Regions from separate parts of the Marinomonas pontica genome, predicted to be linked through region 2. Evidence: predicted binding sites of a transcription regulator. Region 2 holds the regulator's gene; the other holds the start of a gene.
The links. Region 2 encodes PhoB, which activates phosphate uptake and scavenging genes when phosphate is short. Its sites were predicted from a motif close to TGTCATANNNNTGTCANA; they were not measured.
Positions count from the first base shown of each region.

Region 1: AABA11_RS11980 (PhoX family protein) is a predicted target of PhoB. The motif match lies at 4,291-4,308, and genes of this name have one in related genera.

Region 1 is NZ_AP027271.1:2,548,781-2,559,194, forward strand. Features, by position in the region: gene AABA11_RS11975 (EAL domain-containing protein) at 1-1,951, opposite strand, end outside; gene AABA11_RS11980 (PhoX family protein) at 2,264-4,165, opposite strand; gene AABA11_RS11985 (methyl-accepting chemotaxis protein) at 4,421-6,058, shown strand; gene AABA11_RS11990 (MmcQ/YjbR family DNA-binding protein) at 6,085-6,507, opposite strand; gene AABA11_RS11995 (ABC-F family ATPase) at 6,614-8,197, opposite strand; gene paeA (polyamine export protein PaeA) at 8,435-9,712, opposite strand; gene AABA11_RS12005 (DUF2721 domain-containing protein) at 9,955-10,362, shown strand; gene AABA11_RS12010 (N-acetylmuramoyl-L-alanine amidase-like domain-containing protein) at 10,370-10,414, opposite strand, start outside.
Region 2 is NZ_AP027271.1:3,462,969-3,473,382, reverse strand. Features, by position in the region: gene oppB (oligopeptide ABC transporter permease OppB) at 1-284, opposite strand, end outside; gene AABA11_RS16340 (peptide ABC transporter substrate-binding protein) at 394-2,004, opposite strand; gene cysZ (sulfate transporter CysZ) at 2,324-3,103, shown strand; gene AABA11_RS16330 (response regulator) at 3,103-3,945, shown strand; gene phoR (phosphate regulon sensor histidine kinase PhoR) at 4,010-5,374, opposite strand; gene phoB (phosphate regulon transcriptional regulator PhoB) at 5,371-6,066, opposite strand; gene ubiA (4-hydroxybenzoate octaprenyltransferase) at 6,151-7,005, opposite strand; gene AABA11_RS16310 (chorismate--pyruvate lyase family protein) at 7,002-7,577, opposite strand; gene AABA11_RS16305 (HDOD domain-containing protein) at 7,586-8,854, opposite strand; gene AABA11_RS16300 (amino acid ABC transporter ATP-binding protein) at 8,952-9,731, opposite strand; gene AABA11_RS16295 (amino acid ABC transporter permease) at 9,754-10,414, opposite strand, start outside.

The DNA.
Region 1 (10,414 bases), 910 kb from region 2:
TCGGCAAAAAGCTTGCTTGTTGAAACTGAATAGGACTGACGTTAATCGACATTCGCCATGAAAGATCCCACTTGCCTTCTTTCAACCAAATCGCCACTTGAGACAAGGCTTCGTTCAGTACCCAATGCCCGATCTCTACAATCAGGCCAATTTCTTCCGCCACCGGGATAAAGGTAGCTGGCGAGATAAAACCTTTTTGCTCGTCTTTCCAACGAATCAGCGCCTCTGCACCGATTAACTGATTTTTATCGTTCGTTTGTGGCTGATAATACAATTCAAACAATTTGAACTCTGTCGCGTGGTGAAGGGCTTTTTCCATTTCAAGACGCGCATCAGACACCGCTTGCATTTCTGGCTTATACAACGCAAACGTATTTCGCCCAGATTCTTTCGCTCGGTATAGCGCTGTATCTGCTTGTTTCAAGATTGCTTCGACTGAGCCTTCTTGGCCATTAAAAATCGTAGCGCCTAGGCTTGCGGTAATGTGCACTTCATGATGACCGGCGGTTTTCACCTGTTGGCAGGCGTACATGACACTTTCAGCAAACCCATTAATGGCTCGTTCTACAGGTTCTTTATTATTACCAATATGCGTCAGTAAAAAGGCAAATTCGTCTCCGCCCATTCTGGCAAAAACCACATTATCTTCAACCAGAGAAGACAACTGTTTCGCGACACATTTTAATAATAAATCCCCCACATTGTGGCCAAGCGAATCATTGATGGTTTTAAAGCGATCAAGATCCATAAATACCACGGCCGAATAATGTGAATGCTGCACCTTACTCTTTAATGTATCGCCCAATTTATTGGCCAAATATTGTCGGTTAGGCAACCCTGTCACGGTATCGTAATAGGCCAGACGATGAATGTGCGCTTCGGTTTCTTTTCGTTCAGACACATCCCGGATCAGTAAAAGTGTTTCTATTTTGTCTTGTACTCGGTATTTCGCCAGCCGTATTTCAACAGGCAATTCGATGCCTTGTATACGATAAGTGGTCTCAACCGTTACGGGTTCATTTAATTTCAACCCGATTAAAACCTCATAAAACACCGGCCACGACGAGGCAGTATGCAAGGTTTCCAAAGAACGCGATTGCAACATGTCACTGCGATTTTTTAACATGCGTTCTGCAGCGGTGTTCATCAAGGAGATCTGGTTGTTTTCATCCAGCAACAAAATACCATCGGCAGCGTGCTCTATCATGGCCTTAGTGTGACTGTCACTGCGTTCAAGATCACTTAACGCCGTGTTGAGTTTTTTCCATAAGGATGAAAACGTCGAATGTAAATTCCCCAATTCATCAGACTGGTGATAACGATGAAACGACTTAGGAAGAGGAATGTCCTGATTATGGCCAACGGTCGATAACGACTCAGTTAAACGCTTAAGAGGGTAAGTAACCAAATAGTAAAATACGAGGGAGATTAACGAAGCGAGTAAAAGGTCTTTAAATACGTTATAGATCAGAATGGAAAGCTGCTCTTTGAAAATTTTATCGAGCAAATACCGTTTTTCTGGCCAGACCAATAAATGCCCGGCATCGAAAACAGGGCTCTCTAAATGCAACGCACGGTCGTAGGTTTGTAAGTCAGATAAAAAATATTCGGCAATTTTACTCGATAACGCGAAATTACGCTGCCCTGCACTGGCTTCGACAAACAGTTCCCCAGATTCATCTCGAACCTCTAGGTGCGCAATCGTCGGATTAAACAGTAAACTGTCGATTTGCTGTTGTGCAAAAGACACATCCAAGCGAAACACCGCTTCGGACAGAGGCTTTTCAACAACGGCCAATAGCTCTTCGAAATCTTGATTGATTTGTGTTTTTTGATTTTGAATGCCATCAACAAATTGAATGCCACTGGTAACCAAACTTAAAACAATCGCGAGTGCTAAGGTTAAAACTGCCTGCTTAATAAAAAGTGACTTAGAAAGTACAACACCCATTCTGACTCGCTTACATTTTCATGTTCATGACCGCACCTAGTACAGCGCCTAAAACCTATAATCACAAAAGAGAGAGTAAATATCCATATTCATCATCAGGTAATGGCCTAATTCCTTGCTTTTAATATGCACATTTCTAAGACTGACATTTTCTTCCCTACGACACAAGAACCTATAAAAACATCTTATAAATATTGTGACCTATATCATGCTAATTGTGACCTGTATCAGGTTATTTACCGCCATAAAAAAAGCCAGCATAACAAATATGCTGGCTTTATAATCCATAAAATATTCTTATAAAGCAAAAACTTAGCCGATGACTGCACCGTCTTCGCGTGATATAGCAATCACACTAGAGCGAGGCACTGAGTTACCGCCATTTGGCCAGTGTGAGTTACCACCTTCACCTGGATGCTGTACACCAATAAACATGGTTGTGCGTGCCGCATTCCATGTCGCTCCGGTGATTTCAGATTCTTTAGGCCCCACAAGGAAACGACGAATTTCGCCTGTTTCAGGGTCACCCACTAGCATCTGGTTATTGCCCTGGCCTTGGAAACCTTTTTCATTCGAATAGTTGCCGTCTGTTTGAATCCACAATAAACCTTTGGAATCGAACTTTAAGCCATCCGGTGAATTAAACATATTGTCTTGGTTAACGTTCTTAGAGCCTGCATTGGCATCATCGTACACAGCTGGATTACCCGCCAATACGAACAAGTCCCACTTAAACTCGTTATGAGTATGATCCGAGTCCATTGGCGTCCAACGAACGATCTGGCCAAAGTTGTTTTTCACTCGTGGGTTTGGACCGCTAGCCGGTGTCGCATCGCCACCCGCATTTGGTTTAACGCCGCGGTTTTTGTTGTTTGTTAGGGAGCAATACACTTCCGCTTTGTGAGGATGAGCCGCGACCCATTCAGGGCGATCCATCGTTGTTGCTCCCACTTTAGAAGCCGCCATTCGAGTATGAATGGAAATTTCAGCGTCTGTCATGCCGGTTGTTTTTGGTGTCAAAGCCAACCACTCACCACGGTTGTTATCGTGGAATTTAGCAACGTACAAAGTACCTTCTTCTAACAAGTCACGGTTATTGCCGCCAGCTAAATATTTGTTTTTGGAAACAAAGCGGTATAAAAATTCACCACGCTCGTCATCACCAAGGTACACAACAACATGACCGTTTGCAGCAATGGTTAACTCCGCGTTTTCATGTTTAAAACGGCCAAGTGCGGTGCGTTTCTTAGGACGAGACGTTGGATCAAGTGGGTCGATTTCCACAACATAACCAAAGCGGTTTGGCTCATTTGGCTCTTTTACCAAATCAAAGCGCGCGTCTGCCATCGCCCAATTATAGCGACCTTCTGTACTCATACCATAACGCTTAAATGCTTCTGGCATTTTGTAATTTTTATCATTGGCTGTGAAGTAACCGTTAAAGTTCTCTTCACAAGTCAAATACGTACCCCATGGAGTTTGTCCATTACCACAGTTGTTCCACGTTCCTTTTGCCACCAAGCCTTTCGGGTCTTCGGAAGTCTGCATCCACTTATGACCACGAGCAGGCCCCGTGATATCCATTTCCGTATCCGCTGTGATGCGACGATTGTAAGGAGAATCTTGAACAATCCCCCATTTACCACCGCGTTGTGCCACTTCAATGATTGACACACCGTGAGCCGCTTTATTTTTGCGAACATCGTCCGCGTTAGCAGGCATACCATCAGCGCGGTTAGCGTGAAGTGTCTTTTCATTGGTGTATTCATTGTTGATGGCCATGATTTGTTTGCCATCTTTCGAGAAAAACGCCATGCCGTCATTGTGATCGCCAAACGCCAACTCTTGAGAAGCACCAGTCCCGCCCGTTGCTGCATCAAAAGCAGGAGCATTACTGAACAGAGGATCGCCCCATGAAGCCAACACTTCCCACTTATAACCCTCAGGCACTGTGATGGTATCAAGCGCATTGGCCTTAACCATGCTGAAAGCAAGACGAGATTCTTCAGCGCTCGCTGCCATCGCTTTCCCTGCCGCCAATGTGGTCGAGCCCATCACAAATGCCCCGGCTCCCACAGCAACACCACCGCCTAAAAAGCCACGGCGAGAGACCATTTTATTGGCCACTTCTTCAAACTCGACCACTTCTGGCGCCGGACGAACCAATTCATCTAGCTCATCAAAACCCAATTGCTTGTTGTTATTAATATTCATCACACTGCCCTATTCAATAATATTAAGTATCAATATCGACCCACTTAGGTCGCTTGTTTATTCGCCTAACAAATACCTAACTCCTTTGACTGGTAAGGAGACTGAGTAAGAAAGTAGCGATAAAACATGACACGAAAATGACAGATACAAGACATTGTGCTTATATTAAAAGGCTCGTACAAAAAAAATGCGCTCATCAAAACGAAATAGCTCCCCACAGGCCATCATAAAAACAGCAATAATAAGGGTGACGTTATGATTAATTCTCTACGAAACATACCTATCCGTCTGCGTTTAACCAGCTTGGTCGTCTTCTTTTCATTGGGATTGGTTCTCGTTGTTTATCTTTCTCTAACGGTAAACAAACAATCATTACTCGATGAAAAATACGCCCAAACAAAACATGTGGTGGAAACCGCAACCGGTGTTTTTCAGTATTTCCACCAATTGGAACAAACAGGTCAAATCAACCGCTCAGATGCGCAGCGTTACGCCATGGAAACCATTAAAAATACTCGCTATGCTGGGTCTGAATATTTTTGGATCAATGACTACAATGCCCACATGGTAATGCACTCCGTCAACTCCGCCTTGGATGGCAAAGACCTATCGAACTTAGAGGATCCCAATGGCAAAAAACTGTTTTCAGAATTCGTTAAAGTCGTCAAAGCTCAAAACGCGGGGTTTGTTGATTACCTCTGGCCAAAACCTGGGAACGAAACGCCGGTTGAAAAAATTTCTTACGTCCAAGGTTTTGCGCCTTGGGGGTGGATTATTGGCTCTGGCATTTATCTAGACGATGTAAACAGCCAATTCCAGAAAGAGGTCGCGCGCCTTGGCCTAATCAGCGCAGGCATTATTCTCATCGCCCTATTCTTATCCATCCTAATTGTTCGATCTATTTTACAACCTATCGGACAAATTCAGGCTGTTCTGCACAATATTTCGGAAGGTGATGGCGACTTAAAAACACGCCTACCAGAATCTGGAAAAGACCAATTAACGCAAATTGCCAAATCGTATAACACCTTTGTCGATCGTCTTTCTAAGACTCTTACAAAAGCAGTGTCACTCAACCAAGAAGTTGAACACAAAAGCCTAGAGTTAAAATCAGTTGCTGCAAAAACAAAAGCCATTACCCAACAACGTGAAGGTATGTTTGCGCAGATGGCTGATACCATTACCGAAGTAGACAGCTTTAAAAATGAAGTGATCGACAGCACACAATCCACCTTGGCGTCTGCGCAATCTACAGTCGAAAAAACTCAAACAGGGCAAAGCTCTATCCTTCAAACAGTGCAATCGCTTGAAAAATTATCCCATGAATTGGAATCCGGTCTGCAAACCGTTGTTCAGCTTGCCGAACAGTCTCAGACCATCGGCTCTGTCTTGGATGTCATCAGCGCCATTGCAGAACAAACGAATCTATTGGCATTGAATGCCGCGATTGAAGCCGCCAGAGCGGGAGAACAAGGCCGCGGCTTTGCCGTGGTTGCCGATGAAGTGCGTGGCCTAGCAAGTCGAACTCAGGCCTCCACGGATGAAATACAAAACATGATTAGCAAACTGCAAAGTGGTGCAAAAGAAGCAGAAGCTCGTATCACTGCAAGCCATCAACAGTCACAAAAAACCACCGAAGAGATCAACCTAACCACACAATATTTGCAAGACATTGCCGCCTCTGTCGACGATATTAACCGAGCAAGCCACACCGTCATTCAAAGTGTGAATATGCAAAGTGACGCCGTGCAGAAACTCAATCAATTAAACATCAACGTTTCTGAACTTTCCGCCAAAGCCGGAGAGCAAGTTCAGCAAAATAATGTCACCAGTGAATCACTGGCCGAAACAGCCAAAGAAACCAAAGAAGTCATGTCTATCTTCAAGCTGTGAAACAGTCATCCCCAGCAACCAACACTCTATAATCCAGACTGTTGGTTGCTTTGGTTTTGATCAAGAGTTCCCGCGTATAAGGCAGGCTTTCCATGTCGAACTTCCAACCCTTCCCGAATGGATTTCTTTAAGCCTTTCACAACCAAACCATACGAATGGTCTATTTGTCGTTGGATTTCACCTGCTGGCAAGTCCCCCTGCAGAACAACCGAATTCCAATGGCGCTTATTCATATGGTAAGCAGGAATCACTTCAGGAAAAATGTCACGCAGCTCTATCGCATGCCCCGGATCACATTTGAGATTCAGCAATGGCGTGCCTTGCTTTTTTATCAATAGCGCAAACATTTTGCCCTGCACTTTAAACACCGCCGTGTAATCATCAAACGGGTAATGCTCTTCTGCTTCTGGCTTCGATAGCAGATACTGCTTTAATGTATTATGGTCCATCAAATGCTCCTTGTATGACAACAAACCCAGACAGTATTAAACGAAAAAGCCACTTACAGCGCATGTCAGTAAGTGGCTTTACAATGCGTATCATACGCGAGGAAAATTAGCCTTGATGAGCAAGATACTCATCATAAGTGCCTTGGAAATCAACGACTTTCTGCCCCTTGATTTCGATAACACGGTTCGCCAAAGAAGACACAAAGGCTCGGTCATGGCTAACAAAGATCAATGTACCATCAAACTCCAACAAAGCGTTGTTTAAGGCTTCGATGGCTTCCATATCCATGTGGTTCGTTGGCTCATCCATGACGAGAACGTTCAAATCCATCATCATCAGCTTGCCAAACAGCAAACGGTTTTTCTCACCACCGGAACACACTTTTACCTTTTTGTTGAAATCATCGGCCGTAAACAACAAACGTCCCAACATAGCTCGCACTTTTAAGTCGTCGTGCTTAGCGGTACGCCATTTCGACATCCAATCAAACAAGGTCAAGTCGCAATCGAAGTCTTCTGTGCTGTCTTGTGGGCAATAGCCGATAACCGCGTTTTCAGCCCACTTGATCTCACCCTGTTTCGCGTTCAATTCATTCATCAAACAACGCAAAAAAGTCGTCTTACCGGCGCCGTTTTCACCAATGATCGCCAAACGAGAGCCCGCTTCTAAAATCATATTGCCGCCAGAAAACAACAACTCATCATAGCCGTGGCCTAGGTCTTCTAGAATCAGAGCGTGACGATGAAGCTTTTTGTCTTGTTTAAACATCAAAGACGGCGTCATACGGCTAGATTGTTTTACTTCTGATAATTCGATCTTTTCTAATTTTTTAGCGCGAGAGCTGGCTTGCTTAGCCTTAGATGCGTTAGCCGAGAAACGATTAACGAACGCTTGAAGGTCGTCCATCTCAGCACTTTTCTTCGCATTTTCAGTCAATAACTGTTCGCGAATCAAAGACGACGCCTCCATGAAATATTCGTAGTTACCTGGATAAATACGCAACTCACCAAAATCGATGTCTGCCATGTGTGTACACACAGAGTTCAAAAAGTGACGGTCGTGAGAAATGATAATCATGGTGCATTTGCGTTGATTCAACACACCCGCCAACCAGTTAATGGTGTGAATGTCCAAGTTGTTGGTTGGTTCGTCCAACAACAAAATGTCTGGGTTAGCGAAAAGCGCTTGGGCTAACAAAACGCGGAGCTTCCAACCCGGTGCAACTTGGCTCATTAAACCAAAATGAAACTCTTCTGCGATGCCCGCTTCCAGCAAAATGTCACCTGCGCGACTTTCCGCACTGTAACCATCCATTTCGGCAAATTCTGCTTCAAGCTCACCAGCGCGCATACCGTCTTCTTCGCTCATCTCTGGCTTAGCGTAAATTGCATCACGCTCTTGCTTGACCTTCCACAGCGCCACATCGCCCATGATCACAGCATCAACCACCGTGTATTCTTCAAACGCGAACTGATCTTGGCTTAAAGTACCGACTTTTTCACCCGGTGTAATAGAGACGTTTCCTGAGGTGGGTGTCAGAGCACCACTCAGAATTTTCATGAAGGTGGATTTACCACATCCATTCGCGCCAATTAAACCGTAACGATTGCCGTTACCAAATTTTGCTGAGATATTTTCAAACAATGGCGTTGCGCCAAACTGCATGGTGATATTAGCCGTGGAAATCAAAAGTAAGCCCTGAAAAAAAGAATGGAAAGCCGTTTACGTCTGCCACTGGATTAGCGTACAAAATATAAACACAAAGGTGGGCGAATATAGTGATTTAATGGCCAAAAGTCGAGGATTAAGCAATATTTTTTGGCGGTGTGATTCACGTGGTAAGGTTTTACGATTTTATTACGCCAATTGGTGCCGCTCTGTGACTTCTGCGCGGCACCTTAGTAAAGGCGTCATTGCTTAGCAATGCTATTTCAATTTCGTAACCAGCAGCTGTTCAACCCTTACACCTTCTAAGTCCAGCACTTCAAACTTGTACCCTTCGTGAACAAAAAAGTCCGTCCGTTTGGGTAATCGTTTTAAACTGTAGGTAATAAAACCACCAATGGTTTCGTATTGGATTCGATCAGGGAATTCCTCAATATCCAGACTGCGCATGACATCATTGATTGGCGTTAATCCTTCTACCAACCATGAGTTGGCATCGCGTTGTACGATTTGCTCCTCATCATGTGGCGTGAGTAACCCCCCCATAAAGCCGCCTAGCAAATCTTTCACTGTGACAATACCGACAATAGTAGCGTATTCATTCACGATCACGGCAAAGGCTTGAGGCGCCATTCGGAACGCATTTAGAGCTTCGGACAACGTCAGCGTCTCAGGTAAATAGAAAACTTCTTTATCCACTTTATCTGGGCGAATCTGAGCTGGCTCGCCTTTTAATACCAAGCGTAATATTTCTTTGGAATCTATGATGCCTTCTATTTTGTCTAGGCTGCCGTTACACACCAAAAAGTCATTATGCGGGTGGTCGATAATTTTTTGACTGATCTCTTCACTGCTTTCATCAACATCAAAATAAATAATCTGGTCTCTCGGCGTCATCGCACTGGCAATATTGCGCGTTTCCAGCTCAAACACACTGCCAATAATTTGGTATTCCTGGCTTTGCAAACTGCCATCTTCTGCGCCAGCGTCCATCATGGCAACAATGTCTTCAGTAGTCACAATCTCTTCGCGTTCTATCGGCACATTAAATAAACGCAAAATCGTATTGGTGATGCCGTTAAATAAGAAAACCACCGGTGTTAACAAAAATGTCACCCATAACATGGGCGTCACCATGCGTATCGCAACGGCTTCTGGCATGATGATCGCCAAACGTTTTGGCAATAAATCAGCAAATAAAATAAACAAAGACGTAAGGCTTAGGAAAGACAAAACAAAACTGATTTGATCCAACAATGGCCCAGAATAAACGAACTCAACAACCTTCTTAATATAGGGCGTTAATGTTTGCTCACCAATAATACCGCCTAATATCGCAATCGCGTTTAACGCAATTTGAATCATGGCAAAAAAGGCACCGGGTTTCTGTTGTAATTTCAAGACCGCCAAGGCTTTCACATCGCCTTCATCCGCCAAAACACGCAACTTGATTTTTCTAGCCGCAGCCATGCTTATTTCAGACATAGCAAACAAAGCACCGGCAATAATTAATAAGCCAATACTGAAAAAATCATTCATTTTTATCTCACTCTATACCGATAGACGGAACGAAAATATAGCCGCATTATAGAAGGAAGTTGGGGGGATACAACGCTTATTTTCTATACTTTCAGAACCGCAAGAGACAGTACAAAAAAGCGCACAGTAAGCGTAATATAAAGAGACTAAATAGTGTTAGAACCCTTTTGTTTCATTCATTTCAAGCGCTTTGCATCGTGCAATAAGCACCGCTGTCGAACACAGGTTTAAGAAGGCCATACATGATCATTACGTTAACCACTCCCGCTATGCTCTTTCCCGCTGTTTCTTTATTGCTGCTGGCTTACACCAATCGGTTTGTCACTCTTGCGTCCATTATCCGTAACTTCGACCCGAAGCTTGAAGACGCGAATATCACGGAACAAATTACCAATTTACGCAAACGCATTTATTTGATCCGACGAATGCAAGAAGCAGGCGTGATCAGCTTTTTCTTATGCGTCCTATCGATGATGGCAATTTATCTGGAGTACCAGCAAATCGGCAGTTACATTTTTGGTGCTAGCCTAGTTTGCCTGATGTATTCGCTCTACTTGTCAGTTCGGGAAATTACCATTTCATGTGATGCCCTTGAATTGCACCTTCAACATTTCAGCACCAATTTCAAACAACGAAATCGCAAAAAATAGTCGGGCCTTAATGTCGTAACACGTGAACGTTAAAGCCTTTTAACGACGAAGC
Region 2 (10,414 bases):
GGAAAGCTCTGCGCGATCAGCTCGTTAATGGTGAAATCTTTATAGCGAAAAGAGGGGCCTAAATCGCCCTGTAACAAACCGCCAAGGTAATAGAAATACTGATTAATGACGGGTTCGTCCAAATGGTATTTGGCGTTAATGTTGGCCAACACTTCGGGTGGCAGGGTGCGCTCGCTGGAAAATGGACTGCCAGGCGCAGAGTGCATTAAGAAAAAAGACACCGTGATTAAAATCAACAAGGTTGGGATGGCTTCTAAAATGCGTTTTGAAATAAATGTCAGCATAAAAATTACCGGATTAGACGCGTGTTTAGCGGCTAATGTTAGGAACCTGTAGGAAGTTCAAGAGAGGCTCAGCGGAGAACCGCTGAGCCTGTTTTTCAAGAGCAGATCGTTAGTGTTTGATGATGTACATATCGCGCACGTAAACGTTGTCTTCTGGGTTTGGCATGTAGCCGCCTAGGTAGCTTTTTACCAAACGTTTTTCGGTGTATTGGTAAATAGGCGCAACGGCCATGTCTTGCTCGATGGCGATTTCTTCTGCTTTGTTGTAGTTCGCCGCAGGGTGCTGCATGGTGCGCGCATCGTGCAATAGCTTGTCGTATTCCGTGTTGCTGTATTTACCGTCGTTATTACCGTGAGTGGTGGTTAAAAGATCCAGCATGGTAGACGCTTCGTTGTAGTCACCGATCCAGCCAGCACGCGCGACATCAAATTGCTGATGTTTTTTCGTTTCTAGGTAGGTTTTCCACTCTTGGTTTTCCAATGTGACGTTCACGCCCAAGGTTTTCTTCCACATTGATGCGATCGCAATGGCGATTTTCTTGTGGTTTTCGTTGGTGTTGTAAAGCAAGCTGAAAGACAGAGGGTTACTTTTCGTGAAGCCCGCTTCTTCTAACAGTTCTTTGGCTTTTTCATTACGCTCTTTTTGGGTCCATGTCGCGTATTCTGGGGTAGCAGGTGAAAAGTCGTTGACGACTTCTGGCGTGAAAGAGTACGCAGGAAGTTCACCTGTTCCCGTTACAAACTTAGTAATCACGTCTCGGTCAATGGCGTAAGACAAGGCTTTGCGCACGCGAACGTCGTTGTATGGCGCTTTGGTTGTGTTGTACTGGTAGTAATAAGTACCCAGTTTTGGCGTTACGACAACTTGATCCGGAATATCACGCATTAGTTGTTTAAAGTGGTCATTCGGGATCTCATAACTTAGATCCATTTGACCTGCTTGGAAACGTTTTAGCTCGGCGTTTGGCGATTCAATCGGCAAGTAAGTGACTTTGTTGATGATGGTTTTTGCGTCGTTCCAGTAGTGCTTGTTGCGAGTGAAGACCATTTTTTCGTTGACGATCCACTCGTCCATTTTGTACGCGCCGTTCGATACCATGTGTTCTGGTTTCGTCCAATCATCGCCCCATTTCTCAACTACCTTCTTCGGCACAGGGAACATAGTTTGATGCGAGGTCATTTTTACAAAGTAAGGCACAGGGCGTTCAAGTGAGACTTGAAATGTGTAAGCGTCGAGCGCTTTTACGCCAAGGGTTGAAGGCGCAGCGTCACCGGCAATGATTTTTGTTGCGTTGACGATGGATGGGATTTCCATGAACCACGCGTAAGGCGAGGCCAATGCAGGGTCAACCGCGCGCGTGAAGGCGTAAACAAAGTCTTCGGCTGTCACTGGGTCGCCGTTAGACCATTTTGCGTCTTTGCGAAGGTGAAATGTGTATTGTGTGTTGTCGGCGTTGACATCGTAGCTTGTGGCTACGCCTGGGATTTGGTTGCCGTCGCCATCTTGGTTGTACAAACCTTCGAACAAATCCTTGGAACGGATAGAGCCGGGCGTGCCTTCCATTTTTTGTGGATCAAGTGTTGCGGGCTCTGCGCCGCCGCCACGAACAAGTTCTTGTTTAGCGGCTAATTCTACGCCCGCTGGAACGTTGGCGGCGTGTGTTTGCATGGCGATCAATGAGGTTGCCAGAATCGCGCTGGCGAGTAGTGTTTTTTTCATTTTATGTGTATTCCTAATGTGAGTTGTTCTGTGTGCTCTTTTTTATAATGAGGCGCGATATCCGCACAGGTGGGTATTCGCCTTACATTTTCATAGTTCACCAATTCACTAAAGGTCACAATCGAAATTGCGTATCGCCCCATGCGTCTAATAAATGTCAGGTTGTTGAAAGGGGGGTTACATGGACGAGGTAAATCAACGCAAAGCATGAAGATAGAAAGGATTGCCATTATTGATAAGAGCGTTGTGGAGCCGTGAAAGCCAGCATGGTACTCTGGGTTTCTTGGTAAAATTTAGTTGAAAAAGGACATACGTTATTGTGATCACTCACCCATTTAAAGCAGCTGGGGCCTTTTTAAAAGCGTTTCCATTGGTTTTTTCAAAAGAGTTACGATTGTTTATTCTGGTGCCTTTATTGGCCAATTTTGTGCTAATGGGTCTGCTTTATATGGTGGCGTTTAGCTATTTTCAGACGTTGATGGATTCTGCGATGGGGTATTTACCAGAGTGGGTTTCGTTTTTGAATTGGCTGTTTTACCTCATTTTTGGCGCCATTATCAGTGTGCTTTTGTTCTACAGTTTTTCGGTCGGGGTGAACATTTTGGCCGCGCCGTTTATGGCGTTTTTGGCGGAAAAAGTAGAGGAAAAAGAGACGGGGAAAGTCTTTGACGAAACACTGTCCGCTGGTGCGTTGGCCGCTATTGTGGGGCGCAGTTTGCAGCGTGAGTGTCAGAAAATTTTGTATTTCTTGCCGCGTTTTGTCTTGCTGCTGCTGTTGTCTTTTATACCGTTGGTGAATGTCATTGCTCCGGTGTTGTTGTTGCTGTTTTCCGCATGGATGTTGTCGTTGCAATACATGGATTATGCGTTTGATAACAACAAGGTAAAGTTTCACGACATGAGAATGGCGTTACGTGCGAAACCGTTATTGTGCTGGACATTTGGTGGCATTGTGATGGTGTGCTTGACGATCCCGTTCTTTAATTTATTTGTGATGCCGATTGCGGTCGTGGCCGCTACGTTATTGTGGATTACGGTTTTTAGATCACAACATGGGGATTTTTCTGCCTTGTTAGATCGCTCGAAAGGAATGTTGTGATGTCATTAAAAATATTGGTTGTAGATGATGCTTCTTTTACTCGAGATTTGATACGACGGACTTTGCGTAAGCAATTTCCCGCGGTCGAGATTGATGAAGCGGTGAATGGTCGCAAAGCTCAGCAAATGTTGAACAAAACACAGTTTGATATTGTGCTTTGTGATTGGGAAATGCCCGAAATGACGGGGGTTGAATTGCTTAAATGGTGCCGCGAGCAGCCAAAATACAAAAAGGAAGATGTGCCTTTTGTGATGATCACCAGCCGTGGTGATAAAAGTCATGTGGTCGAAGCGGTTCAGTCTGGTGTGACGGATTATTTGGGTAAGCCGTTTTCCAGTGAGCAGTTGATCAATAAGGTGGTGTCTGCTGCGAAAAAACATGGCATTGAGCGTAAGTTGTCGTCGCAAAAACCGCGTGAATCTATTTCTCCTGGCGGCGTAAGCGCGGCATCGTTAGATGTCTTAATGGGCGCGGGTAAGGCAAGCCCTGTGCAGGCCACGAAGTTTACCAACCCAGATGCCCCCGCGGTGTCGGTAAAAGACGTTAAAGTGCCCACTTTGGTTCGCTTTGAAGGCAAACAGTTTCGCTGCATGATTGTTCAGTTTAGTAAAACCGAAGCGACCATGTTCATTAAAAGTGATGACGTGGTGCCGCAAGTATTGGGTCAAGCGGTTTTGGATTTGGAATTCGACGGTACGGTGAATCGTTTAAACTACTTTATTCAATCTGTGGCAACGACTGAGAAAAAGCCAGACTCGACTTTTTTAACCGTAGTGCTGGGTTTGATAGACCAAGACAGCGAGAAAGAAGCGTTTATCGCTCAGTTGTTCGACAGTTTGTAATGGCGTGATTGTGAGTAGATTGTCATTGCCCTGCCTTTGAGCGGACCGAAGGCAGGGCAAGAGTTTAGTTTGATATGTTGAGTGAGTCGTCTGTTTGGTTCTGGGTATTGTCGCTTTGAAAGGCGATGGCGGTCATGGCGTCATTGCGTGTCCGACTCGCGGGAAAGTGACAAGAGAATGTGCTGCCAAAACCTGGCTGGCTGCGTATTTGCAGTTTGGCTTCATGGTGCAAAAGAACATGCTTCACAATCGCTAGCCCGAGTCCCGTACCGCCCGTTTTTGAGCCTCGACCTTTGTCGACTCTAAAGAAGCGTTCTGTCAGTCTAGGGATGTACCTTGGGTCGATGCCAATACCGGTATCCTGAACTGAAAATACCCCATTAAATTCGCTGGATTCCCATTTCACCGTGATGTTACCGCCATCGGGCGAATACTTTACGGCGTTGACGATCAAATTAGAAAATGCGCTGTACAGCTCTTTGTAGGAGCCATATAGCCGTGCTTCTTCAGGGATATGAAGCTGTAGCGTATGCGAGTCGGTCAGAATTGGCCCCATGGCATTGGTGATGGCTTGAATAATGTCTGTGACCTTGTGCCACTGGTTTTCTTCGCGCTTATCATTGCTTTCTAAGCGTGACAACAACAGCAAATCTTCAATCAGCTGCTCCATACGCTCAGATTGTTCTGACATATTCACGATGCCTTTTTGCATGCTTTTTGGCAGGCTGTCTTTGAACATATCTAGGGTTTCTAAATACCCTTTGATCACGGTCAGCGGCGTTTTTAATTCGTGAGATGCGTTGGCCACAAAGTCTTTGCGCATTTGCTCCAGTAGGTGCAAGCGCGTCACATCACGTACAAAGATAAGGTGGTCATTTTTATCGTATAAGGTGGTTTGGATTTCCAAATACACGCCATCTTTGGCGGGCGATTTGATGACCAAGGGTTCACCAAAACGCTTTTGGCTGAAATAGCGGAAAAAGTCTGGGTTGCGGACGATATTGGTAATGACTTGTCCGCGATCAGCGTGGCGAACCAAGCCAAGAAAATGCCCAGCGGAGTTGTTCCACCATTCTAAATTGCCTTGGTTATCCGCCATGATTACGCCTTCTTTCAAGGCGGTTGTGGAGCTTTCGATACGGGTTAACGCTTGGCGCATTCGGCGCTTGGATTTGCGCTGTTTTTTCTGCAGACGGTAAACCGCATCAAACACTTCGCCCCAAATTCCGCGTGTTTCTGGGGGCGCTGCGCGACCTGAATGACGTAACCAGTTATGGAATTGATACAGTTGATACAGCTGCCAATACAAAGAGCCCAAAACGTACAGCAGCAAAACACCTAAGACTTGTCCGATAATAAAGCCAATAACAATGCAGGCCGCAAGACCTGCTAACCAAGTAATGATGGTGTTTCGCCAAACTGTTTTCATACGGACCTTTTTGCTGAGAAGCGGTAGCCTGTTCCTCGTACGGTTTGTATCAAGAAATCGTGCGTACTGCCTATGGCTTTGCGTAAACGACGAATATGGACATCAACGGTACGTTCTTCAACGTAGACGTTTCCACCCCATACTTGATCTAATAACTGAGCCCTAGAATACGCGCGCTCTTGGTGAGTCATCAAAAATTTGAGTAAACGGTATTCGGTAGGTCCCATCTCCAAAGGACGACTGCCAATGGTGACGCGTTGGCTAATCGGATCCAAGACCAATCCTTCTATTTCAATTGGTTCATCAACCCCTTGAGGCGTTGCGCGGCGTAGCACAGCTTTGAGTCGAGCAACCAACTCACGAGGTGAAAAAGGCTTGGTAATATAGTCGTCAGCGCCAACTTCTAGTCCTTGGATCTTGTTGTCTTCTTCACTTTTCGCGGTCAGTATAATGACCGGAATTTCTGCCGTCGTGGTGTCTTTTTTGAGTCGGCGAGTGAGCTCTATGCCACTGCCACCTGGCATCATCCAATCAACAAGGATTAGGTCAGGACGGTGATCCACAATAATTTCATGGGCTTGCTGAATGTTTTCTGCTTCCAGATACTCGTAACCCGCCATTTCAAGTGCAATGGCGATCATTTCGCGTATGGAAGACTCGTCGTCAATAATTAATACTTTTTTACCGGTCACAGGATTTATCCTCATCTCAGGAACGGTTTCATTAAAGCGACCTAATGTGACAATTTAGTTAAACTGTCACAACTTTGCCATATATTACATAAAATAGCTTAAAACCAAGCCTATAAAGACACAGTAACCAATCCGGTTATTGTCTAAAAAGGAGCGGAAGCAAGCTTGGCGATCGCGGTCCTTAGCTTGTTTAAACTGTTGATAAAAAAGCCCAATACACATTACGAGAGACACAAAGTATAGCCAATGGAGTTCGGCTAACACACCTATCCATGTCAATAAAGACAAGGTGAATCCCTGTAAACACACAATGATGAACAAATCGTAGCGTCCAAAGAGGATGGCGGTTGATTTGATGCCGATTTTTAGGTCGTCAGGGCGATCGGTCATCGCGTAATAAGTGTCGTAGGCGATTGTCCAAAAACAGTTTGCTACAAACAGCATCCACAGCTCTGGGTCGGTAAGTGCGCCACCTTGTGCACTGTAAGCCATTGGAATGGCCCAAGAAAAAGCCAAACCCAGAAAAAGCTGAGGCAGATGGGTGTATCGTTTCATGAATGGGTACAGAGCAGCAAGCCCCAAGCCGACAAATGACAGCAAAATGGTTTGTAGGTCGGTAAACAATACCAAGACAAAGCTTAATATCGACAGTACACCAAACAGTAAAAGCGCCTCTTTTTCAGACACTCGCCCCGATGGTAATGGTCGATTTTTAGTGCGATCTACAAAGCCATCAACTTTTCTGTCGGCGTAATCGTTAATGACGCAACCTGCTGAGCGCATGCTGAAAACGCCTAAGATAAAGATAATCACCAAATGCCATTGTGGCATGCCATCGGCCGCCAGCCATAAAGCCCACAGTGTTGGCCACATTAATAAAAATGAGCCAATTGGACGGTTAAAGCGGGTTAGTTCGGCGTAATCTTGCAGCTTGTTCATAAGAATCCAGACAAAGGTTTTACGTGGTTGAGTTCATCAAAAAATGCTTCATTGACCAAAATTCCTGGTCCAAATTGGTGAAACACGGAGCGCCGAGCCCAGACGGCTTGCGGTTGATGAGGGAACATGGATTTTGGCAGTTGTGTTATTTCAATGCCACTGCGAATCAAGGCGCGATGCTGAAATAGATAGCCGCCCAAAGGCTTGTCTTGCAGGTGTTTGACTTGGCGCCAATGACCTTTTAAAGACTGAGCAGGAATAATGGATCGGGCGTAGATCAGAGGGATGCCATCGACTTTTAGCAACACGGTACGAATTCTGGCGGCTTCTCTTGGGCGCAGTTTAAGGCGCTTTTTCTCTCTCGCTGTTGGTGTTCCCCATGAGTCTTCTAAGACCTCGACAGTGAGTGTGCCAAGGCATTTAAGGCGAGCGGTGAGAGAATCATGAGTAATAAGCCAAGGCCATAAATTCTGCGTAACCTTTACTTTGTTAACACGATGTACCGGTGCCCAGCGATAGTCGAATTGCTGGGCGGCAGACGCGTTCATGACCGCTTTTTTCTTCACTGTCATACGAAAGGTTATGCGTTCATTTTGTTGATTAGGGCGACCATTTTGTGCAGCTCTGCTGATTTTTGGTAAATCTGATCTCGGCAGGACTCAGCTTCTTCAAGCGATAACCCTATTTCTAATAAGACGGACGGCTCAATTGTACCGTTATGGCGCAATTGATAGGAGACATACAGCAGCTTGGCTAGCATGGCGTGTTCTCCATAATAATGTGGTTTTTTGCTGTAGCGAATGGCCATCCAAATATTGTCTGGTAAGCTCCAGTAACGCAGCAGCCAAGACCCAAGTTGTTCTTTGGTGAAATGCAGAATCTGCATCTCAATGACGTCGGAAGGCAAGTGAGCATTGGCTTCTTGATAGCGAGACAAAATCGAAAAATGCGGCGGTAAAATGGTGCTAATGGCCAAATAACCAAAGTTATGAAGCAAGCCTGCAAGGTAAGCGTGGCCTAGCTTTGGTCGATCCTGAACGGGCATAGATTTAACCAACGCCTCCATCAACACAGCATTGGAGACAGAATCCAGCCAAAAATCTTCGTAATGTCGAGGGCCATCTTCTGGTGCTTGGAACGCGTTGCCCATAGACAGGCCTAGCGCGAGGTTCATCACCATGTCAAAACCGAGAACACGAATAATAGCGTCTTCGACCGATTCAATAGAACCCGGAGCGCCGTAATAGGGCGACGATGCCCAGCTAATGACTTGCGCGGCTAAGCTTGGATCTAATGCAATCACTTCGCACAGCTCGTCCGTGCCAGCGGATTTATCGGTCGACAGGCGAATAATGCGGTGTGAAGACGCGGGCAATGGCGGGATTTCTAGGGTTTCTTCGATGCGCTGTTTCAATCGAATGGATTGAAAACGCCCGAGTGCTTCTAAAATTTGTTCTTCGTCGTCTTCGTGATTTTCTACGGAAGGCTTAATGAGTTGAGCGTTAATCGAGATGTTTTCGAATCGGTTCAAAGGACCGGAGAACATATTTTCCAATTCGGCGGAGGTGATGTTGCGATATTGTCCACCGACCTTGGTGCGAATTGAAAAGACAGATTCTTTCAACATGCTGGCTTCGAGCAGAGTGTTCACGCTGTTCGGCTTGATTAATGGGTCGCCAGAAACATGGTAGTGGTTTACAGGCTCAAAGCGACGTTTGGTGATACGAGACACCGCTGAGATATCTAGCATATTGCTTTCAGGAAAAATAACCTGCAAACGACCTGTGTGGTCGGCTAAATGCACCACACGAAGTTTTTGAGCTGGCTGAAGGTTAATGGAGGCTTCCATGATATTTCCTGTAATGAATGACGACGATAAAAAAAGCCCCAATAAGGGGCTTTGAGAATATAACAGATTTTAAGTTTCAGTTCTGAATACTAAGTGATTAGTGATTCAAAATTTGGCTTAAGAACATCTGAGTACGGTCGTGTTGAGGATTTTCGAAGAACTCGTGAGGCTCGTTAGCCTCGACAATCTCACCGGCATCCATGAACACAACGCGGTCAGCGACGGTTTTAGCAAAGCCCATTTCGTGTGTTACACACACCATGGTCATGCCTTCTTCCGCTAGCTGAACCATGACGTCCAATACTTCTTTGATCATTTCAGGGTCAAGTGCAGAAGTTGGCTCATCAAACAGCATGATGCGAGGCTGCATGCACAAACCACGAGCGATCGCCACACGTTGCTGTTGACCACCAGATAACTGGCCTGGATATTTCAATGCTTGGTTAGCGATTTTTACGCGTTCCAAGTAATGCATCGCCATTTCTTCCGCTTGCTTTTTAGGCGTTTTACGAACCCAAATTGGCGCCAATGTCAGGTTTTCTAAAATGGTTAGGTGAGGGAACAAGTTAAAGTGTTGAAACACCATGCCCACGTCTTTACGGATCGCTTCGATGTTTTTCAAGTTGTTGTTCATCTCAACACCATCGACCAAGATCGTGCCTTTTTGGTGCTCTTCAAGACGGTTGATACAACGCGTCATGGTGGATTTACCAGAACCAGAAGGACCACACACAACAATGCGCTCGCCTTTTTTGATGCTGAAATTTATGTTCTTTAGTACATGAAAATCGCCGTACCATTTGTTTACATCGTTAAATTCGATGATTGCTTCTTCGCCCTGCGCTAGTTGGGCACGAGCCATATTTGTATCTGTCATAATAAAGACCTCAAATTCTTAACTAATTTCGCTTGTGCCCAGTTTCTAACTTACGCTCGAGAGCCATACTATAACGTGACATACCAAAGCAGATAGCCCAATAGATAAAGCCTGCAAAAGCATAACCTTCAACCGTTGTCCCTAGCCAGTTTGAGTCATGGTTAGCGGCTTGGATTCGACCTAAGAAGTCAAACATACCAACGATGTATACTAGGGTTGTGTCTTTGAACAAAGCAATGAAGGAGTTCACGATACCCGGAATAACCAGCTTTAGAGCTTGTGGCAAAATCACAAGAATCATCGACTGCCAATAGGTTAATCCCATGGCATCAGCGGCTTCATATTGTCCTTTTGGAATGGCTTGTAAACCACCACGTACTACTTCGGCCATGTAAGCGGCAGAGAATAGCGTGATACCAATCAGTACACGCAACAACTTGTTGAAATTCAGGCCTTCCGGCAAGAACAATGGAATCATTACGGACGCCATGAACAAGATGGTGATTAACGGTACCGCACGAATGGTTTCGATAAAGACCACACACACAGACTTTGCAATGGGCATCTCAGAACGTCGACCAAGCGCGAGCACAATCCCTAATGGGAACGACGCCACAATACCGATCACACCGAGCAGTACGGTAAGGAAAAGACCACCCCACAAAGAGGTTTCTACTTTTTCT